Regions from separate parts of the Sphaerisporangium rubeum genome, predicted to be linked through region 3. Evidence: riboswitches for the same ligand, from Rfam matches in the RefSeq annotation. Region 3 holds a riboswitch; each other region holds the start of a gene.
What was found. A riboswitch is a leader RNA that binds a small molecule or an ion and turns the genes downstream of it on or off. The one in region 3 is predicted to bind cyclic di-AMP.
Positions count from the first base shown of each region.

Region 1: another riboswitch for cyclic di-AMP. It lies ahead of BJ992_RS23315 (VldE C-terminal domain-containing protein); the one in region 3 lies ahead of BJ992_RS18085 (CHAP domain-containing protein).
Region 2: another riboswitch for cyclic di-AMP. It lies ahead of BJ992_RS13495 (glycoside hydrolase family 25 protein); the one in region 3 lies ahead of BJ992_RS18085 (CHAP domain-containing protein).
Region 4: another riboswitch for cyclic di-AMP. It lies ahead of BJ992_RS33875 (C40 family peptidase); the one in region 3 lies ahead of BJ992_RS18085 (CHAP domain-containing protein).

Region 1 is NZ_JACHIU010000001.1:5,477,424-5,481,081, forward strand. Features, by position in the region: gene BJ992_RS23305 (DeoR/GlpR family DNA-binding transcription regulator) at 1-291, shown strand, start outside; gene galT (galactose-1-phosphate uridylyltransferase) at 288-1,358, shown strand; cyclic di-AMP (ydaO/yuaA leader) riboswitch at 1,431-1,571, shown strand; gene BJ992_RS23315 (VldE C-terminal domain-containing protein) at 1,601-2,536, shown strand; gene BJ992_RS23320 (M50 family metallopeptidase) at 2,584-3,658, opposite strand, start outside.
Region 2 is NZ_JACHIU010000001.1:3,138,513-3,142,170, reverse strand. Features, by position in the region: gene BJ992_RS13505 (phosphotransferase) at 1-711, shown strand, start outside; gene BJ992_RS13500 (SDR family NAD(P)-dependent oxidoreductase) at 708-1,580, shown strand; cyclic di-AMP (ydaO/yuaA leader) riboswitch at 1,823-1,967, shown strand; gene BJ992_RS13495 (glycoside hydrolase family 25 protein) at 1,980-2,744, shown strand; gene BJ992_RS13490 (SHOCT domain-containing protein) at 2,861-3,127, shown strand; gene BJ992_RS13485 (ATP-binding protein) at 3,484-3,658, opposite strand, start outside.
Region 3 is NZ_JACHIU010000001.1:4,205,280-4,208,937, reverse strand. Features, by position in the region: gene BJ992_RS18090 (ABC transporter substrate-binding protein) at 1-1,133, opposite strand, end outside; gene BJ992_RS18085 (CHAP domain-containing protein) at 1,577-2,230, opposite strand; cyclic di-AMP (ydaO/yuaA leader) riboswitch at 2,264-2,413, opposite strand; gene BJ992_RS18080 (hypothetical protein) at 2,740-3,658, shown strand, end outside.
Region 4 is NZ_JACHIU010000001.1:4,724,343-4,728,000, reverse strand. Features, by position in the region: gene BJ992_RS20310 (NYN domain-containing protein) at 1-413, shown strand, start outside; gene BJ992_RS20305 (C40 family peptidase) at 685-1,632, shown strand; cyclic di-AMP (ydaO/yuaA leader) riboswitch at 2,083-2,241, shown strand; gene BJ992_RS33875 (C40 family peptidase) at 2,312-2,869, shown strand; gene BJ992_RS20295 (chymotrypsin family serine protease) at 3,207-3,658, shown strand, end outside.

The DNA of each region.
Region 1 (3,658 bases), 1.3 Mb from region 3:
GGCGTGCACGGCATGAGCACCCGTGCCGGCTTCAGCACACCGAACATGCTGGAGGCCGAGACCGACCGTGAGCTCGTGGCGGCGGCGCAGCGTCTGGTCGTGCTGGCCGACCACACCAAGTGGGGCACGGTGGGCTTCAGCACCATCGCGCGACTGGAGGAGGCCGACGTGGTGGTCAGCGACACCGGCCTGCCGGATGACGCGCGTGAGGCCCTCGCCGAGCGCGTCGGCACGCTGATCCTGGCCGAGCCCGCGGCCGACGAGAACGACGACGAGGCGGTACGACCGTGAAACGGACCATCACCCATCTGGCGGACGGCCGCGAGCTGATCTACTTCGACCGCCGGGACGACGCCGACCGCGGCGCGCACGACTCCCGCGACCTGCCGCCACGTCCGCCGGCGTCGCAACTGCGGTACGACCCGCTGCTGGACGAGTGGGTGGCGGTCGCCGGTCACCGGCAGACCCGGACGTTCCTCCCTCCGGCCGACCAGTGCCCGCTGTGTCCCTCGACGCCGGGGAACGCCACCGAGATCCCCGCCGCCGGCTACGACGTCGCCGTGTTCGAGAACCGCTTCCCGTCGTTCAGCCTCGCGCCGGTGGAGCTTCCGCGGGTCGGCGGGCTCAGTGAGGTACGGCCGGGGGCCGGCCGCTGTGAGGTGGTGTGCTTCACCGACCGGCACGACTCGTCGTTCTCCGCGCTCTCCCCCGGCCAGGTGGACCTCGTGCTCCAGGCGTGGGCCGACCGCACGTCCGAGTTGTCCGCGCTGCCCGGCGTGGAGCAGGTCTTCTGTTTCGAGAACCGCGGCTCGGAGATCGGCATCACCCTGGCCCATCCGCACGGCCAGATCTACGCGTACCCGTACGTCACCCCGCGCACCCGGCAGATGCTCGGCTCGGCGGCGCGGTACCGCGAGCGCACCGGCGAGAACCTGTTCGCCGACGTGCTTGCGGCCGAGAGGGAGGCGGGGACGCGGGTGGTGGCGGCCGGGGAGCACTGGACGGCGTTCGTGCCGGCGGCGGCGCGCTGGCCGTTCGAGGTGCACGTCTACCTCAACCGGCAGGTTCCGGACCTGAGCGCGCTGGAGCCGGAGGAGCGTGCCGAGTTCGGGCCGCTGTACACGGGGGTCCTGCGGCGGCTCGACGGGCTGTTCGGGGTGCCGATGCCGTACGTCGCGGCCTGGCACCAGGCGCCGGTGCGGGAGGGCCGGGACCTCGCGTACCTGCATCTGGAGCTGTTCAGTGTGCGGCGGGCCAAGGACAAGCTGAAGTACCTGGCGGGCTCGGAGTCGGCGATGGGGGCGTTCGTCAACGACGTGTTGCCTGAGGAAGCGGCACGCATGCTCAGAGGCGAGTAGTTTCGCCCAATTTGTCCGATGAGTCGCCACAAGTGGCGGCAGAGTACTACCATCCCATCGAACCCGCCGGTCACGGCGGTAACGCCAAATCCCAGGCGCCTCGCCAGGGAACCGGGGACCCGTGCTTCTCTGGGGTGAATCCACCCATGTGGTGGTAGGGCGACTCCGGCCCGAACCCGTCAGCTAACCCGGTCGGCGCACGAGAGGAGAAGGCCCTGCCGCGCACTTTCGGCGGTTCCGTGGTGACGGCCGCGTGTGTCCTGCTCATGACCGGGCTCGTCCCCGGTCAGGCCGTGGCGGGGGCAACCGCTCCCAAACCCACGGAGAAGGAGCTCAAGGCGCAGCTCGCGTCGCTCAACAAGAAGGTCGACAAGCTGATCGCCGAGTACGGCGCCAAGCGTGCCGCCGTCGCCAAGGCCAAGGCGGCGGAGAAGGCGGCACGTGACCGGCTCAAGGCCGCCGAGGAGGCGTACGCCGTGGCCGCCGACGACGTCGGCGACATCGCGCAGCTGAGTTACCAGGCCGGCGGCATGGGCCTGATCCGGGAACTGGTGACCCCCGGTGGCTCGGCGATGGTCGAGCAGCTCCAGGCCGAGCAGAGCGCACGGCTCAGCGGGTTCGCCACGGCCCGCGACACGCGCAAGCGCGCCGCCGGGGACGCCGAACGGCTCACCGCCGCGCTGCGCGACGACATGACCGAGCTGAGCGGCAGGCGCAAGGACGCCGAGAAGCTGATCGGCGAGATCAAGGACAAGCTCGACCGGCTGGTCCCCACCGCTCCCGGCAAGCGCGCCAACGGGGCCTGGGCTCCGGAACTGCCGTCCGGCAGCGACAACATCACGCCACGGATGAGACTGTTGCGCGCCGAGGTGCGCGACCACTTCACCCTGCGTTTCCCGGTCGGCTGCTACCGGGCCGAGAACAGCGGTGAACACCCGCTCGGCCGGGCCTGCGACTTCATGATGAGCTCCGGCGGCGCCATGCCCTCGGCCGCGGACGCCGCCCTCGGCGACGAGCTCGCCGCCTGGGCCATCAAGAACGGCGGCAAACTCGGCGTCAAGTACGTCATCTACCGCCAGCGCATCTACAACCTGGGCTTCCCCGGCTGGCGCGCCATGTCCGACCGCGGCGGCGTCACGGCCAACCACTTCGACCACGTGCACATCTCGATGTACTGATCGTGGCACCGGCCGAGCCGGCCCGGGACCCGGGCCGGCGGCGTGGGTCAGCCCGACAGGCGGATGGGGTTGACGATGTCGGCGTAGATGAGCAGCGTGCTCGTGACGAGCAGGACGGCGACCACGGCGTACGTCAGAGGCAGGGCCTTGGCGATGTCGACGTACCCGGGGGTGGGGCGGCGGCGCACGCGTGCGTAGGCACGTTTGATGCCTTCCCACAGCGCGCCGGCGATCTGGCCGCCGTCCAGCGGGAGCAGCGGGACAAGGTTGAACAGGCCGATGGCGAGGTTCACCAGTGCGACGAGCTGGATCAGCGAGATGATCTTGGCGTCGAGCGGTGCGGCGGACGCGGCGATCTCACCGCCGATGCGGCCGGCGCCGACGATGCTGGCGGGGCTGTCGAGGTCGCGCTTGGCGCCGCTGAAGGCGGCGTCCCAGACGTTGCCGAGGCGCTCGGGGAACTTGGCCAGCGCGGCGGCGGTGCGCGCGGTGATGTCGCCCATGGTGCTGAAGACGTAACCGATGCCCTGCCGCTCGACGACCATCACCGAGCTCACACCGAGGAAGCCCGCGTTCTTCTCGATCTTGGTGGGGTCATCGGGGGAGGGAGCGTCGCGGCCGATGAGCGTGGGGGTGAGGGTGACCGGCCGGCCGTTGCGCTCGATCTGGAGGGTGATCGGTCCCGCGCCGTGCGCGCGGATCAGCCCGGTCGCCTGCTCCCAGGTGGTGATGCGGGTGCCGCCGACGGCGACGATCTTGTCGTTGACATGCAGGCCGGCCAGCGCCGCGGGTGACTTGGGGTGTGCGGAGGTGCACTGCTTGCCCTGCTGCTGCTCCTGGACCGTCATCACGCACTGGGACACCGTGGCCACGATCGGCTTGGCGACCTGGATGCCGAAGCCCATGAAGACGACGGCGAACAGCAGGAAGGCCAGCACGAAGTTCATGGCGGGGCCGCCGATGAAGATGATCAGGCGCTGCCACCACGGCTTGCGGTACAGCACGCGGTCCTCGTCACCGGGCCTGACGTCCTCGAGCGAGGCCTGGCGCGCGCTCTCGATCAGGCCCTGCCAGTAGCCGGTGGACAGGTTGCGCAGCTTGCCGTGGTCCTGGGGCCGCGGC
Region 2 (3,658 bases), 1.1 Mb from region 3:
TACGTTCCCGGGGTGGTCGTCCGGACCCGGGAGGACCTGGACCGGTACGACCCGCTGGAGCAGGCCCGGTGCGCCTACGCGCTGGTGGACGTGCTCGCCGCGCTCCACGCCGTTCCGCACGCCGAGGTGGGCCTGGCCGGTTTCGGCCGTCCCGAGGGATTCCTGGCCCGCCAGGTCGACCGGTGGTACGGCCAGTGGCACCGGGTCGCCACCCGCGAGCTGCGCGACATCGAGGACCTGCACGCCGGGCTGGCCGAGGCGGTGCCGCGCGAGAGCGCCGCCGCCGTCGTCCACGGCGACTTCCGCATCGACAACGCCATCTTCGCCGACGACGACCTCGGCACGGTACGCGCACTGGTCGACTGGGAGATGGCGACCGTCGGCGACCCGCTGACCGACCTCGGCCTCCACCTGGTCTACCGCGACCCGGCCTTCGAGCCGGTCCTCGGCGGCTCGGCCGCCTCCGTCTCCGAGCACCTGCCGTCCCCCGAGGCACTCGCCGGACGCTACTCCCGCGTCACCGGCCGCGACCTCACCCACCTGGACTTCTACCTCGCGCTCGGCTACTTCAAGATCGCTGTGGTCGCCGAAGGCATCCACGCCAGACACCGCCAGGGCCTCACCGTAGGAGAAGGCTTCGGCACAGTAGGCGCCGCCGTCCCACGCCTGGCCGCAGCGGGCCTGCACGCTCTGGGAAGGACCACGACATGACCGGCACCGACGACACCGCGCACGCGGTGAGCGACCACCCGCCTGAGCACGCACGCACACCCACCCGGCCGGCGGCCCTCGTCACCGGCGCCACCCGGCCGGCGGCCCTGGTCACCGGCGCCTCCCGCGGCATCGGCCTGGCCATAGCCGAGCGACTGGCCGCGGCCGGCTACGACCTCACCGTCTGCGCCAGGGACCCCGGCCGCCTCACCGCCGCAGCGGACCGTCTCCGCACCCACGGCGGCCAGGTACGGCCCGAGCCCGCCGACATGGCCCACGAGCAGGACGTCCTGCGCGTCGCCGAAGCGCACACGACCGCCTACGGCCGCTGCGACGTCCTGGTGATCGCGGCAGGCACCGGCACGGCCGGACCTCTCGGCACCGCCCCCCTGTCCCGCCTCGACAAGCAGTTCGCCGTCAACGTCCGCGCACCGTACGCACTGGTCCAGGCCCTGCTCCCCACCCTGCGCACGACCGCCGCCGACCGTCCCACCACCACCGGCACCACCGGCACCGGCACCGGCACCGGCACCGGCACCGGCACGAAGATCATCGTCTTGTCCTCCATCACCGGCACCTACCCGGAACCCGGCCTGGCCGCCTACGGCGCCACCAAGGCAGCACTCACCGCCTTCTGCCACTCCATCAACACCGAACTCTCCCCCGCCGGCATCACCGCCACCGCGATCTGCCCCGGCTACGTCGACACCGACATGACCGCCTGGATCCGCGACCGCATCGACCCCACCGAGATGATCGCCACCGCGGACATCGCGGAACTGGCGATGGCCCTCACCCGCCTCTCCGCCAACGCCGTCGTCCCCGAACTCCTCGTCACCCGCCCCGGACGACAACTGCACCGCGCCTGACACTCCAGGACGGCCGGAGTGGTGAAAGATCTACCCGCCGGGAAATCCCTGCAGGCAAGGGCCGCTGAGCCGTTCCGGCCCCGCACGACACTCAAAGAGTCTTGCCGCTACTTGCGCTCTTTATAGAAATCTGCGTAGCTTTCGCCACGGCTGCACACTCTCGCCGTTCTGGTACGAGCGGTGTCGCCACCCGACCACCCGACCATGCCGCGTCCTGCCCCGGGGCTCCCTCGCGGGGGACGTACGCGTGGCCGCCGAGTCCGCGCTTCGCGGAGCCGGGGACCCATTCTTTTCCGGGGTGAATCGGACGCCGACCCTGTCGCGTCCGTAGGGCACTTCCACGTCCGAACCCGTCAGCTGACCCGGTAGGCGGCATGGAAGCCAGGAGTCATCTCTCACATGCTCACGCCCCGATCCTCCTCCACGTCGAGGAACCGACCGACCCTCCCTGGAAAGCGCCTCTCCTACGCGTTCGCCGGTGCGTTCCTGGCCGCGACCGCAGCCCTCACGGGTCTCCCCGGCCAGGCGTTCGCCGCCCCGCTCAACCACGAGCAGTCCCACGTCCAGGAGCGATCCGCACCGCTCACCTACGGTCAGGACGTCTCCAACTACCAGCCCCAGCACGACTGGGAGACCAGCCCCGCCCAGTTCGGCATCATCAAGGCCACCGAAGGCACGACCTTCCGCGACGCCGCCTTCGCCAGGCACTGGCAGGCATTGGCGAAGAAGGGCATCGTCCGTGGCGCCTACCACTACGGTCACCCGGCCAACGACCCCATCGCCGAGGCCGACCACTTCCTGTCAGTGGTCAACTCACAGCCCGCCGCACCCGGCGATCTGCTGACCCTGGACCTGGAGACCACCGACGGACGGTCCGTCGCCGAGGTCAACGCCTGGGCCAAGACCTGGCTCTCCTACGTCAAGGCCAAGACCGGCGTCGCCCCGATGTTCTACAGCGGCTGGAACTTCGCCGACACCTACGGAAAGGGTCTCGCCGAATACCCCCTCTGGGTCGCGCACTACAGCAAGCCCCGGGGCACCGTCACCCCACCCGCCGATTGGAAGACCTGGACCATCCACCAGTACACCGAAACACCGATCGACGAGAACGTCTCCGCGCTGACCCCGGACGAGCTACGCGCGCTGGGCCGCCCCGCGCGGTGAAGCCGAAGCCGCCGGCAGCCCTTCCCCTAGTAACATGGGACTGAAGCCCCTTCAGCCGGCACCGGGTGTGCACACACCATGGTGAGCACCGGCGATGAGAACGGGTGGTGACGATCATGTGGTGGGACCACGACGGCATGGGTGGCTGGGGATACGCACTCATGACCCTGGGCATGGTGGTTTTCTGGGGTCTGGTGGCCGCGACGATCGTGCTGGCGATCCGCTACGCCGGCAAGACCACACGCACCGACCGGATTCCCTCGCAACAGTCCGCTGAGGAAGTGCTGGCACGGCGGTTCGCCCGCGGCGAGATCGACGCCGAGGAGTACCACGCCAGACTCGACACGCTACGCGAGAGACACGACTCCCCCCTCGGGGGGTGACGTACGCTCCAGCATCCGTACCGGCGCGCGTGCCGATCATGCGCCGGCACGCTGTGTCACCAGAAGATCAGAAGGCCGCTTCCACGATTCGGAAGCGGCCTTCGGGCTGTGTGGGCGATACTGGGATCGAACCAGTGACCTCTTCGGTGTGAACCAAATCGAACACTCATCCGGTTCTTGTTCAACCCTCTCGGGACGTGCCAATGGTCGTCCGCGAAGGTACGCCGCCGTTCGTGATCGTCAGCTACCGTTGTCACGCAGTTGGTCACTCAGGAACCCGCTACCCCCCAAGTGTTGCAGCCATCGCGCAGAGCGCGGCCGGCCGCTACAAGTACAGCCCGGCTTGGAGCGAGATTTCAGTACTGGTCGCCTCGTAGTAACCAACGAGCAATATTATTTGAGGAAGCCCGTGGATTCGCTCTCATCAGGCTGACTGATACAGCTAGTGGCCGAGTCGCACCAGAGACCGATAGTGCGTACGAAAGAACCACCTCTGGGCAATCCTGAATTACCATCACAAATTCCCTAGGG
Region 3 (3,658 bases):
TTGGCGCTCTGCAGCTCGGGGTTGTCCTGAGCCGGGACGGTGCTCGGAAGGTTGCCACCCTCCTTGAACGCCATGAGCTGGGCCTCGGGGCTGGTCAGGTAGCTGGCCAGCTCGGCGGCCTCCTTCGGGTGCTTGGACTGCTTCGGCACGGCCAGCCAGGAGCCGCCCCAGTTGCCGCCGCCACCGGGAACGGTCGCGACGTCCCACTTGCCCTTGAACTCGTCACCGGCGGTGCCGGACACCACACCGAGCATCCAGCCCGGGCAGCCGAGGGTGGCGAACTGCGACTTGACGAACCCGGTGTTCCACGGGTCGGTGAAGTTCTGCAGCTTGGCGGTGAGACCGGCCTTGCTGATCTTCTGGGTGAAGTCGAAGGCACCCTTCACCGCGGGGTTCTTGTCCACGATGAGCTGCTGGTTCTTGTCGAAGTAGGTGACGTTGCCGTTCTTGGCGGCCTCCTGCGACAGCACCACGTTGTAAATGGTGTTGACACTGTCGACGAACTTCGCGTCCTTGACCTTGCCCTGGAACTGCTGGCCGACCTTGATGAAGTCGTCCCAGGTCTTCCACAGCTCGGACACCTTGGCCCGGTCGGTCGGCAGGCCGGCCTTCTCGAACAGGTCGGTGCGGTAGCAGATGCTCATGCCGCCGACGTCGGTGCCGAGGGCGAACAGCTTGCCGTCGGTGTTGATGCCGTTCTCCCACTTCCACGCGGGGAAGTCGGCCTGGCGGCTCTGCAGGCCGTACTCGCCGAGGTCGGCGAAGAACTGGGGACGGGCCTTGGCCAGACCCATGCCGCCCTCGTCGATGCCGACGACGTCGCCGGCACCGGTGCCGGACTGCAGCCACTGGAGCATCTGCGGCCAGTAGACGTTCTCGAAGCTGTCGGTCAGGTTGGTGTACTTGACCTGCACGTTCGGGTGCTCGGCGTTCCACTTCTCCACGGCGGCCTTGTAACCGAAGTTGGTGCCACCGCCGAAGGTCTGAAGCGTAAGGGTGATCTTCTCCGCCGGCGCGGACGCGGCGCCGCTGGCGCCGGCGTCACCTTCACCGCCACCTGAAGAACAGGCGGCGCTGGTCACGAGCGCGGCGGTCATCACCGATGCGACCGCGAGCATCCTGCCGCGGCGCATTGAGTTCATCATTCCGGACCCCTCTCAAGGTGGTTGCCCGATCATTGGGAGATGCATCGAGGGCCGGCCCCGACAGTCGGGCCCCGCGATGTGCTGGATCCCTCAAGTCGTGAACCGCGGGAGGATGGTCCCGCGGGCGAGATTTGGGAGCGCTCCCACGAAGAGTCCCCGATGGGCAACGCTGGCGTCAATATGCCGAAACCTAACTGTTACTCCTGGGGTTCCCAGAAGTGCAATATACGGTGATAACCGGCAAAAAGGCCATTGGCGGTATTGGGAGCGCTCCCATCACTACCGGACACGCGTCCGCGCGACGCGGGCACGAAGATGCCGCCGTACGGCCGGTTCGCGGGCTGGTTGGGCCGTACGGCGGCGGGGAGGGCGGGTGTCCCATGGGAGTGGGTGAGCCGGGACACCCGCCCGGTCGCGACGAGGGTCGTCCGTCAGGTCGCGTAGGCGGGGTAGCCGTAGCCGGCCACCTGGTAGGTCGGCCGGTTGCGGATCTCGACCTTCCCGTTGCCCGTGTTGCCCTCGATCGTCTCGATGGTGCCGTCGCCGTTGTCCTTGACGACGAAGCCGACGTGCTCGATGGCCTCGATGCCGCCGCCGCTCCAGGCGAAGAACGCCACAGCGCCGGGCTTCGGCGCGGAGCCGAACCGGCCCTGCGACTCGAACCACTTGGCGTGCTGCACGGTGTAGGCGTCCTGCCCCATCGTGTCCTGGATGCCGAGCTGCTCGCCGATCCACGAGACGAACATGTCGCACCACGGCGCGTTGGCGTAGTCGGAGATCTTGCCGGTGTCCCTGGCGATCGTCTCGACCGCGCGGGGACTGCTCATGTACCACGCGTGGAACTTGGTGCCGCCACCGAGGCTGTTCTCCGTGATGCCGACCTGCTTCCTCGCGAGGTCGAGCACCTGTGCGGCGGTGACCCGGGCCTCGGAGCGCGGAGCGCCGTGCGCCTCGGCCGAGGCGACCTTGGCGAGCGTGTCACCGGGAGGGGTGTCGGCGTGGGCGAGGGCGGTGCCGGTCGCCACCTGGGCGAGGATCAGCCCGCCGAGGGCCATGCCGATCACGCGATGTCGGGGGGCATCCATGAGTCGCTGCGTGAACGTTGACAATTAGGAGACTCCTTCTTCCAAAGGCGCCTACCGGGTTAGCTGACGGGTTCGGGCCTGGAAGCCGCCCTACGACGCGTCCGTGGGAAACGACGCGCCGATTCACCCCAAGAGAACCTGGGTCCCCGGCTCCGCGAGAAGCGGACTCGGCGTCCGGGGCGTACCGGCGGGAGAAGGGATCTCCGCGGCGGACCGGCCTCGCTCCGGCTGGTCTCCACCCGGCGGGATCTCCCTGACGCGGGATGTTTCCCCAGGTGAAGTCCCCCTACAGTAATACATCGGACAAAGAGGTGCAAATAGGACAAACCACTCAGGTTGCCCTATGTGGGCGACGGCAAACACCTGGTCCCTGATCGTCCCGCACCGCATGACCTTCGCCGGTTGTCCGCCGTTCACCGTACGTTACCCGCCGCTTAGGGTCCCGGCACTACGTTGCCTACGTCGTGAACGTCTCATCACCCGGCGTGGAGAGGATCGGTCGAAGCCGCGTGCGGGAGCAGGGTCCGGCCGTCGCCTGGGTGGAGTCGCCACTCCAGCTGCTCTGCGCGGTCGAGGCGCGGTACGCCGGAGTGGTGGGGCCCGATCTCCAGGTGGTGGCCAGAGGGAAGCTGCCGGGCCTGCGGGTGACCCGCACCGAGCTCGCCGCGCTGGCCCTGCCGGACGGATTGCGCCTGTCCACCGCGGGTGACCACATGCCCCGGCCGGGCCGCCGCGAGTCCTGGGTGCTGGGGGACGCCTTCTCCGGCCGTGTGCAGCTCACCTCGCTCGGCGCCGCGCCGCGCCACCTGGTGGTGGTCGACGACGGGCTCGCCACGATCCGGCTGCTCGAACTGCTGACCGCGCGTCCCGGCACGCCGCTGCTGCGGGCCAGGACCACCGCCACCTGGACGCGCCGCGCGCTCGGCGCCGCCGCCTCACTGCGGCTGCGCGCCGCCGCCAGGTCCGGCCGGCTCACGATCTTCACCGCGCTGCCCGTACCCGCCGCGCTGGCCGCGTCCGTCAGGGACACCGGAGCCGAGCTGGTCACGCACGACTTCGCGTGGCTGCGTTCCCAGCCCGCCGCCGCGCATCCCCGTCCCCCCGAGAGCACCGTCGTGCTCGGCACGTCGCTGGTACGCAACGGCCTGATCCACCGGGACCGCTACCTGTCCTGGCTCTTCGCGCTCGAAGGCCCGGTGGCGTACTATCCGCACCGGCGGGAGGATCCCGGCGATCTCGCCGCGGTGCGCGAGCATCCGGGGGTCACCGTGTACGACGGCGGCGCGCCGGTCGAGATGACGCTGCGCGACCTGCGTCCCGGCCAGCGTGTGCTCAGCCTTCCCTCCACCGCGGTGACGTCGCTGCGCGTGCTGTTGTCGGCGCGCGGCGTGCGGGTGGAGACCGTCGACGTCCCGGACGACTGGTGGA
Region 4 (3,658 bases), 520 kb from region 3:
ACCCGGCGCTGCTCGACCAGCTCCTCGCCATCCCCCATCTGCACCTCATCGTGGACGGCTACAACGTCACCAAGACCGGCTATCCCACGCTCACGCTGATCGACCAGCGCAGCCGGCTGCTCGGCGGCCTCGGCGGCCTCGCCGTGCAGACCCGGGCCGAGGTGACCTGCGTCTTCGACGGCGCGGAGCTGAACGGCCCCGTGCAGGTGTCCGCGCCGAGAGGAGTTCGGGTGCTGTTCAGCGAGCCGGGTGAGATCGCCGACGACCTCATCCGCCAGCTCGTGCGCGCCGAGCCGCCGGGCCGCGCGGTGGCGGTGGTGTCGGCAGACCGCGAGGTGGCCGACTCGGTGCGCCGCATGGGGGCCCGGCCGGTGCCGTCGATGCTGCTGCTGCGGCGTCTCGGCCGCGCCTGACGCAGACTTGGCCGCCGCTCTGACAGCAGTCCTGACTCGCCGTCCGGTCGCGGCGATGACGGCGGGACGACCCCGTGGTGCTCTTGGGGCGACCCTTAATCGCTGATACGGGTGTGAACTGGGGTTGCCGGGCCAAAACATTTCAGGCCTAACGCTGTCGGGGGCCTTACCGTTTCTGTAGGATCACGGCCCAGGTGTCACAGTTGTCGCACTTGAGGAGGCTGGGGTCCCCGTGACCGCGCGTGGTGTCCGGAAGCTCGGACGCGTACCGGTGACCGCTTTTCTCGTCGCCTCGGTGCTGGTGACCCAGGCGGCCGGGGCGGTGGCGGAGCCGAAACCCACCATCGCGCAGGCCAAGGCCCGGCTCGCCAAGCTGGACGCCAAGGCCGACAAGGTCGTCGACAAGTTCAACGACGCCGGTGAGAAGTACAAGGCGGCGCGCAAGGAGTACAACGCCGTCAACGGCCGCTTCAAGGCGAAGAACGCGCGGGCCGACCAGCTGCGTGAGGGCCTGGTGTCGGTCGCGGTGAGCAGCTACCAGTCGGGCGACATGCTCACGTGGCCGAACCTCGTCACCTTCGGCGACCCCGAGGCGCTGCTGGCGGGGCTCGCGTCGATCGACCAGATGTCGCAGGGCCGCTCGCAGACCCTCACCGAGTACGAGTCCACGATGAGTGAGCTCAAGGACGAGCGGGACAAGGCCAAGAGCGCCTACGATAAGGCGCTCAAGCTGCTTGACGATCTGCGCGGCCAGAAGAAGGACGTCGAGAAGCTGGTGGCCGAGCAGGAGAAGCTCCTGCGCCGTCTGAACGCCTACAACGCGGGCAATCCCAACAGCACCGGCGTCAAGTACACCGGCCCCGCCTCCGGCAACGCGCGCACGGCGCTGCAGTTCGCCTACGCGCAGATCGGCAAGCCGTACCGCTACGGCGGCACCGGACCCGGCTCCTGGGACTGCTCGGGCCTCACCCAGAAGTCCTGGGCCGCCGCCGGCGTCAGCCTGCCGCGCACCGCGGCCGCTCAGTACTCCTGGGGAGCCTCGCGGCGTGTCTCCCTGGACGCGCTCCAGCCCGGCGACCTGCTGTTCGCCTCCGGCCTCGGCCACGTCGGCATGTACGCCGGCAACGGCCAGATGGTGCACGCGCCGCGCACCGGCGACGTGGTGAAGGTCGTGCCGCTGTCCTCCTACCGGGGTATTTTCGCCGCTGTGCGGCCCTGAGCGGCTTTCTCCCGGCTGTTCACCTCACCGGGCTGATTCCCTGCGTTCCTCGCGGCCGGAACGTTCTCGCACGCCTGTATCCGTTGTCCGGGGTCTGATTTCTCGTGCGGTCGTACGCGCGCGGCCGTCCGCGATCACGTTCCAAGATCGCTAACTCCTGTGACAGGTGTGACGGGTGTGACTCGGCGACGGGTCTGTTGAAGGCGGTGTGAGACGAATCACATCTGACAGGAGAAATGGGAGATAACCAGGCAGTTTCCGTTCCGTGATCACCCCTTGATGATCTAGAGATATGCCGGGCCTTTGCCATCTGTTGGCGTTCTGTGTAGCTTCTGGGCCGCGGCGAGCACGCCATGCCGTCGCGAGAATGACCGGCCGTCCGCACGGCCGAACCCACCAAATGATCCATTGGTCGTCGATCGCGCATGTCCCGCCATTTATGGCTCGCGACTCGCTGACCAGCCGAATCCGTGCGGCAAGGAGCACGGAACCGGGGACCCAATAGACCCTTTCGCGAGGGTCAGGGGTGAATCAGTGGTTTTGCCACTGTAGGGCGACTTCCAAGCCCGAATCCGTCAGCTAACCCGGTAGGCGTAAGTGGAAGAACCTAGGAGCGATCCTGTCCAGCACCACCCCTAACCCCCGTCTGTCGCGTCTCGTTCGCCTCTCCCTCGGGGGTGTGGCCCTCACCGTCTCCGCCTCGGCGGCCGCGGTGGCGGTCCCGGCGGCGGCAGACACGGTCCCCGGCGCCGAGCAGGTCATCACACCCCCCATCACGCTCCAGGCACCCGAAGCGGCGCCGAAGAGCGTGACACCGGCCGCCAAGAAGAGCGGCAGCGCCAAGAGCGCCAAGCTCAGCAAGGCGGCCAAGCAGCGGATCAAGGCCGGCAAGGCCGTGTCCGTGGCCAAGAAGCAGATCGGCGACCCCTACCGCTGGGGAGCCAGCGGCCCGAACGCCTTCGACTGCTCCGGCCTGGTGATGTACTCGTGGCGCAAGGCCGGCGTGAAGCTGCCCCGCATCACCGGCAGCCAGTACCGCGCCGTCAAGAAGAAGGTCTCCTGGAAGAACCTCAAGCCCGGTGACCTGATGTTCTTCTCCGGCCTCGGCCACGTCGGCATGTACGTCGGCCACGGCAAGATGATCCACTCGCCGCACAGCGGCACCCGGGTGCAGATCAACAAGCTGTCCAAGTACCGCAAGGCCAGCTTCGTCGGGGCCGTCCGCCCCGGCATCTGACCTCACCCCCTGAGCGCGCAGGGCCCCGGCCACCCCCACGTGGCCGGGGCCCTCGGCGTACGAGCGTGCCAACGCCACAAAGCACCGCTTTCCGCCTTCAAAGGTATTAGGTCGGCATGACTGACCGAATCGACGGCCCGAATGAATGTCCTCGACATGGCCTGGCCTCGCGTGATGTTTCACCGAATGCCGCCGCGGACCGTTATCGCCGTTCCCTGCCTTGCCAACCCCGCGAAGTTCACCGATTCTGAGGCTCTGCTCGGTGACTGAGGGGTGGGAAATGAACGAACCCGAGGGTTCGGCCCGGAGAGCGGAAATACGAGAGGTAAAGGCCGCGGTGGAGGACGACCTCCTGGCCAGGCCGGAGATCAATGGCGTCGACATCGGGGAGAAGATCACCGGAGGAGCCCCGACGGGAACGCTGGCCATCATCGTTTACGTACAGGAAAAGAAATCACCGGAGGAACTCGAGGACGGCGAGGTGATCCCGCCGCTGATCGACGGCATACCCACCGACGTCGTCGAGGAGCGCGTCGTCCCCCATCCGGCGTTCGCCGAGGTCGCCGCGGCCGTCCCGCAGATCGACGCGGCCAAGTATCCGACCCTGCTCGGCGGCATCAGCATGGGGCCGTGCCGGTCGATCCACCTGGAGCCGCCTGACGTGCCCGCCTCCGGGAACTACGTCTTCACCGGAACCCTCGGCGCCATGGTCGTGGACCGTTCGACCAAGGCGCGCATGGCCCTCACCAACTTCCACGTCGCCTGCGTCGACGCCGGCTGGTCCGCCGG